One region of the Mesorhizobium sp. CO1-1-8 genome, then DNA from elsewhere that is predicted to be linked to it. Evidence: riboswitches for the same ligand, from Rfam matches in the RefSeq annotation. Region 1 holds a riboswitch; the other holds the start of a gene.
The links. Region 1 has a riboswitch for thiamine pyrophosphate ahead of LB558_RS22375 (Ykof family thiamine-binding protein). Riboswitches for the same ligand answer to the same signal wherever they lie in the genome.
Positions count from the first base shown of each region.

Region 2: it holds a riboswitch for thiamine pyrophosphate, as region 1 does, so the genes downstream of both, thiB (thiamine ABC transporter substrate binding subunit) here and LB558_RS22375 (Ykof family thiamine-binding protein) in region 1, are expected to answer to the same signal.

Region 1 is NZ_JAIUGZ010000012.1:39,470-45,303, reverse strand. Features, by position in the region: gene LB558_RS22390 (glycosyltransferase family 39 protein) at 67-1,632, shown strand; gene msrA (peptide-methionine (S)-S-oxide reductase MsrA) at 1,715-2,233, shown strand; gene LB558_RS22380 (hypothetical protein) at 2,331-2,660, opposite strand; TPP riboswitch at 2,855-2,968, shown strand; gene LB558_RS22375 (Ykof family thiamine-binding protein) at 2,959-3,567, shown strand; gene LB558_RS22370 (ABC transporter permease) at 3,660-4,421, shown strand; gene LB558_RS22365 (ABC transporter ATP-binding protein) at 4,418-5,182, shown strand; gene LB558_RS22360 (ABC transporter substrate-binding protein) at 5,179-5,834, shown strand, end outside.
Region 2 is NZ_JAIUGZ010000019.1:66,712-72,545, forward strand. Features, by position in the region: gene LB558_RS28355 (ABC-F family ATP-binding cassette domain-containing protein) at 1-1,555, opposite strand, end outside; gene LB558_RS28360 (thiamine diphosphokinase) at 1,557-2,201, opposite strand; TPP riboswitch at 2,289-2,403, shown strand; gene thiB (thiamine ABC transporter substrate binding subunit) at 2,447-3,445, shown strand; gene thiP (thiamine/thiamine pyrophosphate ABC transporter permease) at 3,633-5,216, shown strand; gene LB558_RS28375 (ATP-binding cassette domain-containing protein) at 5,209-5,834, shown strand, end outside.

The DNA of each region.
Region 1 (5,834 bases):
ATACATTTTCGTAAGCTTCGAGTTCTGGGCTGTTCGAAAAACCGTCCGGTGTGATTTATCCACCGCATGACGCGAATCGACGAACCCATGAATGGTTGGCTGCCGGTCGGCAGTTCTGTTCCAGGCGACTGGCGGCAGTCGTCGATCTGGCCGGGGCTGACGCGCTATCCAGAAGCCGGCCTGGCGCTTTTATGCCTGACGCAGATCCTGTGCTGGACCGTGGTGCCGGCGCTCGTCGATGCCGCCCCGCCCGGCGATGTCGTAGAGAGCTTCATGTGGGGCCGCGAATGGGTGCTTTTGACCTACAAGCATCCGCAGCTTCCCGGCTGGCTGCTCGAGATCAGCCATCTTCTGACCGGATCGTTCCGCTGGCCGCAATATCTGCTCGCCCAACTTGTCGTCTCGGCGACCTTCGTCTTCGTCTACCTGCTGGGCCGCGACATGCTCGGGAGAACCCGCGCGCTGGCCGCGGTGCTTTTGATGCCGTCATTGTATTTCTTCGGCTGGCCGACACCGCAGTTCAATCATGACTACGCGCAGATGCCCTTCTGGGCCGCTATCTGCTGGCTGTTGTGGCGTGCAGGCCGTGGCGGTGGGCCGGGCTGGTGGCTGGCGCTCGGACTGGTGTCGGGCGTCGGGCTCTATGCCAAGTTTTCCACCGGGCTGCTGTTGCTCTTCGGGGCGGTCTGGCTGTTGTCGGACACACGGGCACGCAATCGGCTCGCCACGCCCTGGCCCTGGCTTGGGCTCGCGGTTTTCCTCGCCGCCGCCGCGCCGCTGGCCGTCCAACTCTACCGCATCGATTTCCTGCCGCTGACCTATGTCGCCGGCCGCGATGAATGGGTGTTGGTCCACCGCGCCCGCCTCTATTATATCGGCGTCCAGATAGCGGGGCTCTGCGGCTTATTGCTGGTGCTGGCGATATCGGGGCTGTTGCGGCGTTCGCCCGCGCCGGAGCAGCCCGTCGAGCGCGGCACGCTGGTCTATCTCGTGTGGATGGGGCTTGGTCCGGCGGTGCTTGTCATGGTGGCCTCGCTGTTCACCGGCGCCGGCGAGGCCTGGGGCGCGCCGATGTACAATCTTGTAGGCATTGTGGCGATCGCCTTGCTGGGTCATCGGCTCGGCGCCATCGAGATGCGACGGCTGGCGATCTGCGCGTTCGTCTGCATTGTCGGCATGTCCAGCGCCTATGCGGGCATCCGCTGGACGAGCTGCAATTTGCGCGGGCGCATGGATGCCGTCTGCTGGCCGGCGCGGCAGATCTCGGACGAAGCCGAGGCCGTCTGGCACGCGGCAGTGCCCGGTCGGCTCGATATCGTCGGCGGCGATACCCGCATCGCGTTGCTGGCGGGCCTCAACGCCTATGACAAGCCGTCGATCTTCACGGACCTCGACATGCGGCTCGCCCCCTGGATCACCAGCCAGCGGCTGCGCGATCACGGCATGCTCCTGGTCTGGCCCGGGAGTGGCGTGCCGCCTCGGCTGCTGGCGTGGCTGCGCAATATCCCGGTCAAGACCGTTCTTTTCGACTGGTCGCTCAGGGCACCACCGGTGGCCATCAGCTTTGCCGCCATTCCGCCCGGCGTGAAGCAGCCGGGTTTGATCGACAGCCTCGCCCAACCGAGCAATTGAAGTAGATCCACCGCGTCCGCTGGACGAAGCAGGTGATAATGCCCATTTATGGCGAGACCACTTGCTTTTGAGGAGACGTGACATGGCGACTTCGACCGAACGTGCAGTCCTTGCCGGCGGCTGTTTCTGGGGCATGCAGGATTTGATACGGCGCTATCCCGGCGTCATCTCCACCCGTGTCGGCTACAGCGGCGGCGACGTGCCCAACGCCACCTACCGCCACCACGGCAGCCACGCTGAAGCCATCGAGATCAATTTCGATCCGGCCGTCATAAGCTATCGCACGCTGCTGGAACGCTTTTTCCAGATCCACGATCCGACGACCCGCAACCGCCAGGGCAACGATGTCGGGATGAGCTATCGCTCGGCGATCTATTACACCAGCGACGAACAGAAGCGCGTCGCCGAGGACACCATCGCCGATGTCGATGCCTCGGGCCTGTGGCCGGGCAAGGCCGTCACCGAAGTCGCACCCGTTGGCCCTTTCTGGGAAGCCGAGCCCGAGCATCAGGACTATCTGGAGAAATATCCCAACGGATACACCTGCCACTTCATCAGGCCGGGCTGGAAGCTGCCGGTCCGCGAAAAGGCGGTTTCGTAGAGTTCAAGCTTGTGCCAAAAACCCGATCCTTGCTTGGTGGTAGAAGAAAGCCGCGGAGGTTGTGCTCCGCGGCTTTGGTTCGATTGCGTGCAACAGATTACTTGCCGCAATGGTTGTCGTTGACTGTCGGCGAGGTGGTGCCTGGGGAGGTGCCGTTGGCATCTGCCTGCGCCCCTTGCGGACTTGCCGGGCAATTCTGATCCGCGTTTGAATTCATGTTCCCAACCGTGCCGGTCGTGCTGTTGGTCGTGCCCGGGTCGACAGTGTCGGGGTCGACCGGGCTCGGCGAAGCAGGGGTTTTTGGGTCGACCGTCACCGACTGACCGCTGCCACCGCCATTCGCGCTGTTATCGCCAGCACTTTGCGCCATGGCTGATGTGGCCAGGCCAATGGTGAGAGCCGAAGCTGCGAGGATTTTCATGAACATGGTTTGTCTCCATTTCTGTGAACTCGTCGCTCATTCTTACGAAGGTGATCGCATCGCGACTATCGGGACAACCGGTCGCGGCAGTGAAGGTTCCCGACAAAATTCCGCTCAGGCGCACCCCGACTGGCGCAATCCTTTTGGCGCAGTGTGCTAAAAAAACGGCTTTCCCTTCAACTCGAATGATGCTTTAAGGCGCACATCCACAGGGGTGCTCCGTACGGTCGGGGCTGAGACGGGGGCGGCAAGCCCACAGACCCTAGAAGCTGATCTGGGTAATACCAGCGGAGCGAGGCGGGCGATGTTTTCAGGCGCACAGATTTCCCTATACCCCATGACCGACGATTTCGTCGGCGTCATCCTTGGCGCGCTCGGTGCGCTCGATCCCTGGCGCGACAAGCTCAGGATCGAGACCGACGACACCTCGACCCTGCTGGTCGGGCCGCCCGAAGTGCTGTTTCCTGCCATGCGCGACCTCTTCGTGGCGGCGGCACGCAGCGGCAAGCATTGCGTGTTGTCGACTACCATCTCGCGCGGCTGCCCTGGCGAGCCGGACGATCCGATCTGCCGCTCCGATGCACTTGGCGGGCCCGTCGGGCCACTCGGCCCGCGCAAGGATGCGGCCATCGCGGCGGTGCGCAATGCTGCTGTCACCGGCCAGCCGGCGGCAGCACAGTTCTCGCTCTATGTGATGGGCACCGACGACCACATGGAAGAGATCTACGGCTGCATAGATTTTCTCAAGCAGTCCGGCGTCTATGAGCGTTCGAAGCATTTCTGCACGAAACTGCGCGGTGATGCCGGTGCGATCTTTTCGGCGCTGGACGAGGCTTTCTGCCGCTTCGGACCAGGCGCCGGCCACGTAACCCTCGACGTCACGGTCTCGGCCAACAGCCCGTCGGCTGTCTGAAGCCGCGCCGCTCTCGCGGCCGTCAAAGGTTATCTCCCGTGGTCTCATCATCAGTCGCTTCGCGCCCGATCGCGAGCTTTCTTATCAAGGCAATGCCGGCCACTATCTCGGTCGGTTTGCTCCTGCTGGCATGGCAGCTTTATGCCACCTATTCCGGCATCAGGCCGACGATACTGCCTGCGCCGTTACGCGTCTTCGAACAAGCGATGCTCAATCGCGAGGCGCTGGCCGACAACGCCATTCCGACCATCGGCGCCACGCTGCTTGGCTTTGCCTGTTCGCTCAGCGCCGCCTTCGTGCTGTCGATGCTGGTCGACTTCTACCAGCCGCTGCGGCGTGCGCTATTTCCCGTCTTCATCGTCAGCCAGACCTTGCCGCTGGTGGCGATCGCGCCGCTGGTGGTGCTGTGGTTCGGCTTCGGGCTGGCGCCCAAGATCATGCTGGTGGCGCTGGTTACCTTCTTTCCGATGCTGGTTGCATTGGTCGAGGGCTATGAGTCGACCGAGGTCGAGATCGGGCAAATGCTGCGCGCCATGGGGGCAGGGCGCTGGCGTATCTTCCTGCTGGCGCGGCTGCCTTCGGCGCTGCCTTATTTCTTCGCCGGCCTGAGGATCTCCATCACCTATGCGGTGGTTGGCGCGATCTTCGCCGAATATGCCGGTGCCGCGAAGGGACTGGGCATCTACATGCTCAACGCCAAGAACAATTTCCGCCCTGATCTGGTTCTTGCCGCTGTCGGTGTCAGCGCGACGCTGACTCTTATTCTGTTTGGGTTGACTGTACTGCTGCAGCGCCTTGCCATGCCTTGGGAGCGAGCCGGCAAGAAAACCGAGGGGAAGGGGCCGCGGCGATGAGCCGGCTCGAACTGCGGCATGTGCGCAAGGCGTTCGGTGGGCTCGACGTGCTGGCCGATATTTCGCTCAGCGTCGGCGCTGGTGAATTCGTCTCGATCCTTGGGCCCTCCGGCGCCGGCAAGTCGACGCTCTTCCAGCTTCTGACCGGCGCCGAGCATGGCGAGGGCGAGATGTTGTTCGACGGCGCGCGCCTCGATGACCACGGCAGGCACTTCGCCTTCATGCCGCAACGCGACGCGCTGATGCCGTGGCGGCGCATTCTCGACAACACGACGCTCGGGCTCGAAGTGCAAGGCATGAGGAGACAGGCGGCGCGGGCGTGCGTTGCGCCGTTGTTTGCCGAATTCGGGCTTGCCGGCTTCGAGCGGCATTTTCCCGCGCAGCTGTCCGGCGGCATGCGCCAGCGCGCGGCCTTGCTGCGCACGGTGGTCCAGCAGCGCGACATGCTTTTGCTCGACGAGCCGTTCGGTGCGCTCGACGCGCTGACCCGCACCGCCATGCAGCGCTGGCTCGAACAGATGTGGCGGCAGCACCGCTGGACGGCGCTCTTGATCACCCATGACGTGCGCGAAGCCGTGTTCCTGTCCGACCGCATCTATGTGCTGTCGGCACGTCCGGCCCGCATCGTGCGTGAAATCAAGGTGCCGTTGCCGCGCCCGCGCAGCCTTGGCGGAGAACACGCGCGGCAGGCAAGCGCGCTCGAGGCCGAGATTCTCGACATCATCCTCAACCCCCAATCCATCCAAAGGACACGGCCATGACTGACTTGACGCGCCGGCAGGCCTTGCTGCTGACCCTTGCCGCCGGCCTTCCGCTCGTTGCCGGAGCAAGTCGAACCCAAGCACAATCGGCGGCAAAAAAGGTCACCGTCGCCCTCGACTGGACGGTCAACACCAACCACATCGGACTGTTTGTGGCCTGCGACAAAGGGTTTTATCGCGAGGCCGGGCTCGCGGTCGACATCCTGCCCTATAGCGATACCGGTGCGGGCACGCTGGTCGCAAACCGCGTCGCTGATTTCGGCATCAACGGCACCATCAGCCTGTTCACCCAGAAAACCTCCGGGGCGGATCTGAAGGGCGTCTATGCGGTGGTACAGTCCGAAACCGGCCGCGTGGTGTTCAATGCGGCACGCAACGAGATCAAAAGCCCAAGGAGTCTTGACGGCTTGATCTATGGCGGCTTCGGCAGTGCCTGGGAAAACGCGCTGATATCGACCATCATCCGCCATGATGGCGGCAAGGGCAATTTCGAGACGGTGACGCTCGGCACCTCAGCCTATGAGGCGCTGGCCAATGGGTCGGTCGATTTCACGCTTGAAGTCTCGACCTGGGAGGGTGTCGAGGCCGAACTCAAGGGCGTCAAACAGCGCAGCTTCGTCTATGCCGATTATGGCGTGCCTGACGAGCACAC
Region 2 (5,834 bases), on a different contig from region 1:
TCTTGCCTGGTGCGGGCGCTTCGCCGTTTTCGGCCTTCGCGCGCGCCTTGCGGTCGTCCAGCCGGGTGCCGCCGCGCTGCGCCAGCATGTCGGAGTAACCGCCGGCATATTCGATCCAGCGGCCGTCACCATCCGGCGCGATCAGGCTGGTCACGGTGCGATCGAGGAAATCGCGGTCGTGGCTGACCAGGATGACCGTGCCGGCGAAGCCGGCGACCAGTTCCTGCAACAGCTCCAGCGTTTCCATGTCGAGATCGTTGGTCGGCTCATCGAGCACCAGAAGGTTTGCCGGCCGCGCCAGCACGCGCGCCAGCAGCAGGCGTGCCCGTTCGCCGCCGGAAAGCTCGCGCACCGGCGTGCGCGCCTGCTCCGGCTTGAACAGGAAATCCTTCATGTAGGAGACGACATGGCGCTGTTCGCCATTGATGACGAGGTTCTCGCCGCGCCCATCGGTGAGATACTGCGCCAGCGTCTCCTGCGGGTCGACCGCCTCGCGCTTCTGGTCCAGCGTGGCGATCTCCAGATTGGTGCCGAGCCGTATCGAGCCGGCGTCGGGCTTCATCTCGCCGGTCAGCATCTTCAACAGCGTCGTCTTGCCGACGCCGTTCGGTCCGACCAGGCCAACGCGGTCGCCGCGCTGGATGCGGGTCGAGAACCCCTTGACCACGGTGAGGTCGCCAAAACTCTTCTCGATGTTCTTGGCCTCGATCACCAGCTTGCCGGATTCGGCGGCGTCGCTGGCCACCATGGTGGCCGATCCTTCGGCGCCACGATGGCCACGGAAACGCTGGCGCATGGTTTGCAATTCGCCGAGACGGCGCATGTTGCGCTTGCGCCGCGCCGTCACACCGTAGCGCAGCCAGTGCTCCTCACGCACGATCTGGCGGCCGAGCTTGTGCTGTTCGCGCTCTTCTTCCTCCAGCACGAGGTCGCGCCATTCCTCGAAATGGCCAAAGCCCTTGTCCAGCCTGCGGGTCTGGCCGCGATCGAGCCAGACGGTGGCGCGCGACACACGCTCGAGAAAGCGGCGGTCGTGCGAGATGACGATCAGTGCCGTGGAGGTGCGGATGAGCTCTTCTTCCAGCCATTCGATCACCGAGAGGTCGAGATGGTTGGTCGGCTCATCAAGCAGCAGGATGTCGGGCTCAGGCGCCATGACGCGGGCAAGGGCGGCGCGCCTCGCCTCGCCGCCCGACAGGTCGTTCGGACGTTCCTCACCCGACAATCCGAGATGCTCCATCAGATAGCTGGCGCGGTAGGGATCGTCGGCGGGGCCAAGCCCGGCCTCGACATAGGCGCGGACAGTGGCAAAACCCTCCATGTCGGGCATCTGCGGCAGATAGCGGACGGTTGCCGAAGGCTGGCGGAACACCTCGCCATCCTGCGGCTCGATCAGGCCGGCGGCGATCTTCAGCAGCGTCGACTTGCCGGATCCGTTGCGGCCGACCAGCGCGATCTTGTCGCCGACTGAGGCCGTCAAGGCGGCACCATCGAGCAGCGGCGTGCCGCCGAAGGTCAGTTTTATCCCGTCGAGGTTGAGAAGGGGCGGGGCCATGTCAGCTTTCAGGTAAGGGATAGGGATGAGCGAGCAGCATCGCGCTGCCATGGTCCAACGCGATTTCGAGGTGGCCCTTGACCTCGTTGGAAATAGTCAGCGACGAACCGAAGGCCACCCTGACGTAAGCGAGCGGCCATTTGGCGCCGGCGACGGTCAGGCCGTCGAGCTCGGAAAAGCCGAGCACCGAAAACAGCGTGCCGTCGGCATAGTCGAAGCCGGCCGTTCCGCGCAGCAGAGGGATACCTTCCTGAGCGCCGCTGGTCAAAAGCACATCGGTCCCTGCTTCGGCCAGGCGCAAGGCAAGCGCCAGATGCAGAAAAGCGTGGTCGGCGCGCCTGCCGCCAAAGGCGCCGGCGAGCACCAGGCTGGTCGCGCCGCGTTCCAGTGCTGCGGCGATGGCAAGTTCGCCATCGGTCTGGTCCTTTTCCGTCGGGAAGGTCCGGCGCGGCACGGAAGCGAGATCGTCCGGCAGGTTCGCCGGCACGGAATCGAAATCGCCCACCCACAGTTCCGGCACGAGACCCAGCAACCGCGCATGACCGATGCCGGCGTCGGCGGCGATGACGCGGGAGCCTTCGACCTGACGGTCGAGCCGTGGCGTGCGGATGAGATCGCCGCCAAGCAGGATGGTGAATGTGCTCATATCGTGTGGCCCTTACCAGCCCGGCACGGGAAACGGAAGGCGGCAAACTCCCACTTGCATGGGGGATCGGCCCGGCCTATGTGTCGAAACGCTCTAACGGGGTGCCGGACGCGATCTTCGCGGACCGGCTGAGAGGCAGTCTCGCCAACCCGCTGAACCTGATCCGGTTTGTACCGGCGGAGGGATTAGACGTTTCGGACAGTCCGACGCCTCAATTCCTTTCAATTCGAACGAAGGAGGCGCCGATGCGCACGCTTTTATACGCTCTTGTTTCAGCAACCGTCGTGGCCTTGTCCGGGCCGGCCTTGGCCAAGGACAAGCTCACCGTCTACACCTATGAGAGTTTCACCGCCGACTGGGGTCCGGGTCCCGTGGTGAAGAAGGAGTTCGAGGCTGAATGCGGCTGCGACGTCGAGTTCGTCTCGGTCGCCGATGGCGTCGCGCTGCTCAACCGCGTCAGATTGGAAGGCGCATCGACCAAGGCCGATATCGTGCTTGGCCTCGACACCAATCTCACCGCCGATGCCAAGGCGTCAGGCCTGTTCGCGCCGCATGGCGCGGTGGCCGACGTCAATGTGCCGGGCGGCTGGAGCGACGATACGTTTGTCCCCTTCGACTACGGCTATTTCGCTGTCATCTACGACACGCAGAAGCTGAAGAACCCGCCGAAGAGCCTGAAGGAGCTGGTCGAAGGCAGTGCCGACGACAAGATCGTCATCCAGGATCCGCGCACCTCGACGCCGGGCCTCGGCCTGCTTCTGTGGGTCAAGTCGGTCTATGGCGACAAGGCGCCGGAGGCCTGGGCCAAGCTCAAGGCGAAGGTGCTGACCGTGACGCCGGGCTGGAGCGAGGCCTATGGGCTGTTCACCAAGGGCGAGGCGCCGATGGTGCTGTCCTACACGACGTCGCCGGCCTACCACATGGTCGCCGAGAACACCGAACGCTACCAGGCGGCCTCCTTCGAGGAGGGCGAGTATCTGCAGATCGAGGTGGCGGGCATCACCACGACGGGGGCAAAAAATCCGCTGGCGGCAAAGTTCATGGCCTTCATGACCGGGCCGAAGTTCCAGGATGCCATCCCCGAGACCAACTGGATGTTCCCGGCAGGCAGGACCGACAAGCCGCTCAATCCGGCCTTCGACAAACTGGTCAAGCCAACGAAGACCTTGCTGTTCAGCCCGCAAGAGGTCGCCGCCAACCGCAAGGCCTGGGTAGATGAATGGCTGGCGGTGATGAGCAAGTGAGCGCGCTCTTCACCCTCCCCCTAGTGGGGAGGGTCGATCCGCGTAGCGGAGCGGGGTGCCGACGCTGAGCCCAGAATCACCCCCGTCCCGGATCGCGGACAGCGCGTCGCGGCATCCGCGCTCCGGTCCTCCCCACAAGGGGGAGGGTGGAAAGCGCGCGCCCACTGACCCCCGCGCCAGTGCCGGCATTGTCGCGCTCGCTGCAATCGCGCTGCTGATCGGCGGCGCGTTTGCTGGCCTGCTTTTCGAGGGCGCCCATGATTTGTCGGGCGCCTGGGCAGCCTTCGACCCCTATCTGCTTCGCGTCATTCGCTTCACGCTCTGGCAGGCGGCGCTGTCGACGCTGCTTTCCGTCGGGCCGGCGTTGTTCGTGGCGCGCGCGCTGTCGCGGCATCCACGCTTCTTCGGCCGCGCCTTCATCCTGCAGCTCTTCGCGGTACCGTTGGCACTGCCGGCCATCGTCGCGGCCCTCGGCCTCCTGACGCTTTATGGCCGTGCCGGCTATTTCGCCGGCGTGCTCGCCGTGATCGGCGGTGGAAGCTGGCCGGGCATCTATGGCCTGTCCGGCATCCTCGTCGCCCATGTCTTCTTCAACCTGCCGCTGGCGACGCGGCTGTTCCTCGAGGCGCTGCAGACCATACCGACCGACCAATGGCGGCTGGCGAGCCAGCTCGGCATGGCGGCGCGGCCGGCGTTCCGGCTGATCGAATGGCCAACGCTGCGCGCTGCCCTGCCGGGGGTCGCCGGGCTTGTCTTCATGCTCTGCATCACATCCTTCACCATCGTGCTGATACTGGGCGGCGGGCCAGCCGCGACGACGCTGGAGGTCGGCATCTACCAGGCGCTTCGCTTCGATTTCGATCCCGCGCGCGCGGTCACACTGACGCTGCTGCAGATTGCCTTGACCTTTATCGTGGTGCTGGCACTGACGCGCCTGGGCGCCAACGTGGTCGGCGACACCAATTTGCCGGTCGCGCAACGTCGCTATCTCTCGGTCAATCGGAGCGAGACCTGGTTGAACGCGCTCCTCATCGTCCTGGCACTGCTGTTCGTTGTCGGACCGATGGCCGCCACTGTGATGGCCGGGCTCGGCGCCGATCTCGGCCGGCTGGCCGGTGAGGCCACTGTCCGGCAGGCGACGCTGACCAGCGTAGTGCTCGGCTTCCTGTCGGCGCTGCTCTCGGTGATGCTGTCGCTGGCGTTGACGATGGCGCGGCGGGCACTGGCGCTGAACCGCCGTGCCGGCGCAAAGACACTGCTCGAACACGCTGCCGATACAGGCGCAGGCTTTGTCTTGGTCGTGCCGCCGATCGTCGTCGGCGCCGGCTGGTTCCTGTTGTTGCGCCATGTCGGCGATGTCTTCGCCATTGCTCCGGTCATGGTCGTCACCGTCAACGCGGTGATGGCGATGCCGTTTGCCTTGCGCGCCGTCCGTCCCGCCTATGATGCGGCCAGCGAGCGTCACGAACGGCTCTGTGCACAACTCGGCATTGCGGGCTGGAACCGGCTGATGCTGGTCGACTGGCCGTCGCTGCGGCGACCGCTCGCCACGGCCTTCGCTTTCGCCATGGCGCTGTCGCTCGGCGATCTCGGCGTCATTGCCTTGTTCGGCAGTGATTCCGTGCAGACATTGCCCTACCTTCTTCTGGCGCGGATGGGCAGCTACCGCACCGAGGATGCCGCCGGCCTGGCACTGCTGCTCGGCCTCGTCTGTCTCGCCTTGATCGTGGCGGCGCACTGGCTGGGAAGGGAGAAGGCCCGCGATGCGTGAGAGGGCGGCCAACAGGCTCGAAAAGGGCGCGCCGGTGCGGCTGGACAAGGTGTCGTTCAGTTATGGTGGTCATGGCAGCTATGGCGAGGCGCCGCTTGTCTTCGACGTCGAGTTTGCCACGGCGAAGATCACCGCCATCATGGGGCCGAGCGGCTCGGGCAAGTCGACGCTGCTCAATCTGGTCGCCGGCTTCGAGACCCCACAGTCGGGCCGCGTGCTGATCGGCGATGTCGATGTCAGCGCCGAGCCGGCCTCGGCGCGGCCGGTGTCGATGGTGTTCCAGGAGAACAATCTCTTCGCGCACCTTTCCGTCGAGCAGAATGTCGGGCTCGGCCGCTCTCCATCCCTGCGGCTGATCCAGGGGGACCACGCCGCTATCGCCGAGGCGCTTGTGCGCACCGGCCTTGCGGGCAAGGAAAAGCGTCTGCCGCGCGAACTCTCCGGCGGGGAACGCCAGCGCGTCGCCCTGGCCCGCGTGCTGGTGCGCGACCGGCCGGTGTTGCTGCTCGACGAACCCTTCGCCTCGCTCGGTCCCGCGTTGCGCGACGACATGCTTGACCTGGTCGCCGCCGTTCATGCCGAGCGGGGCATGACGGTTCTGTTCGTCACCCATCAGCC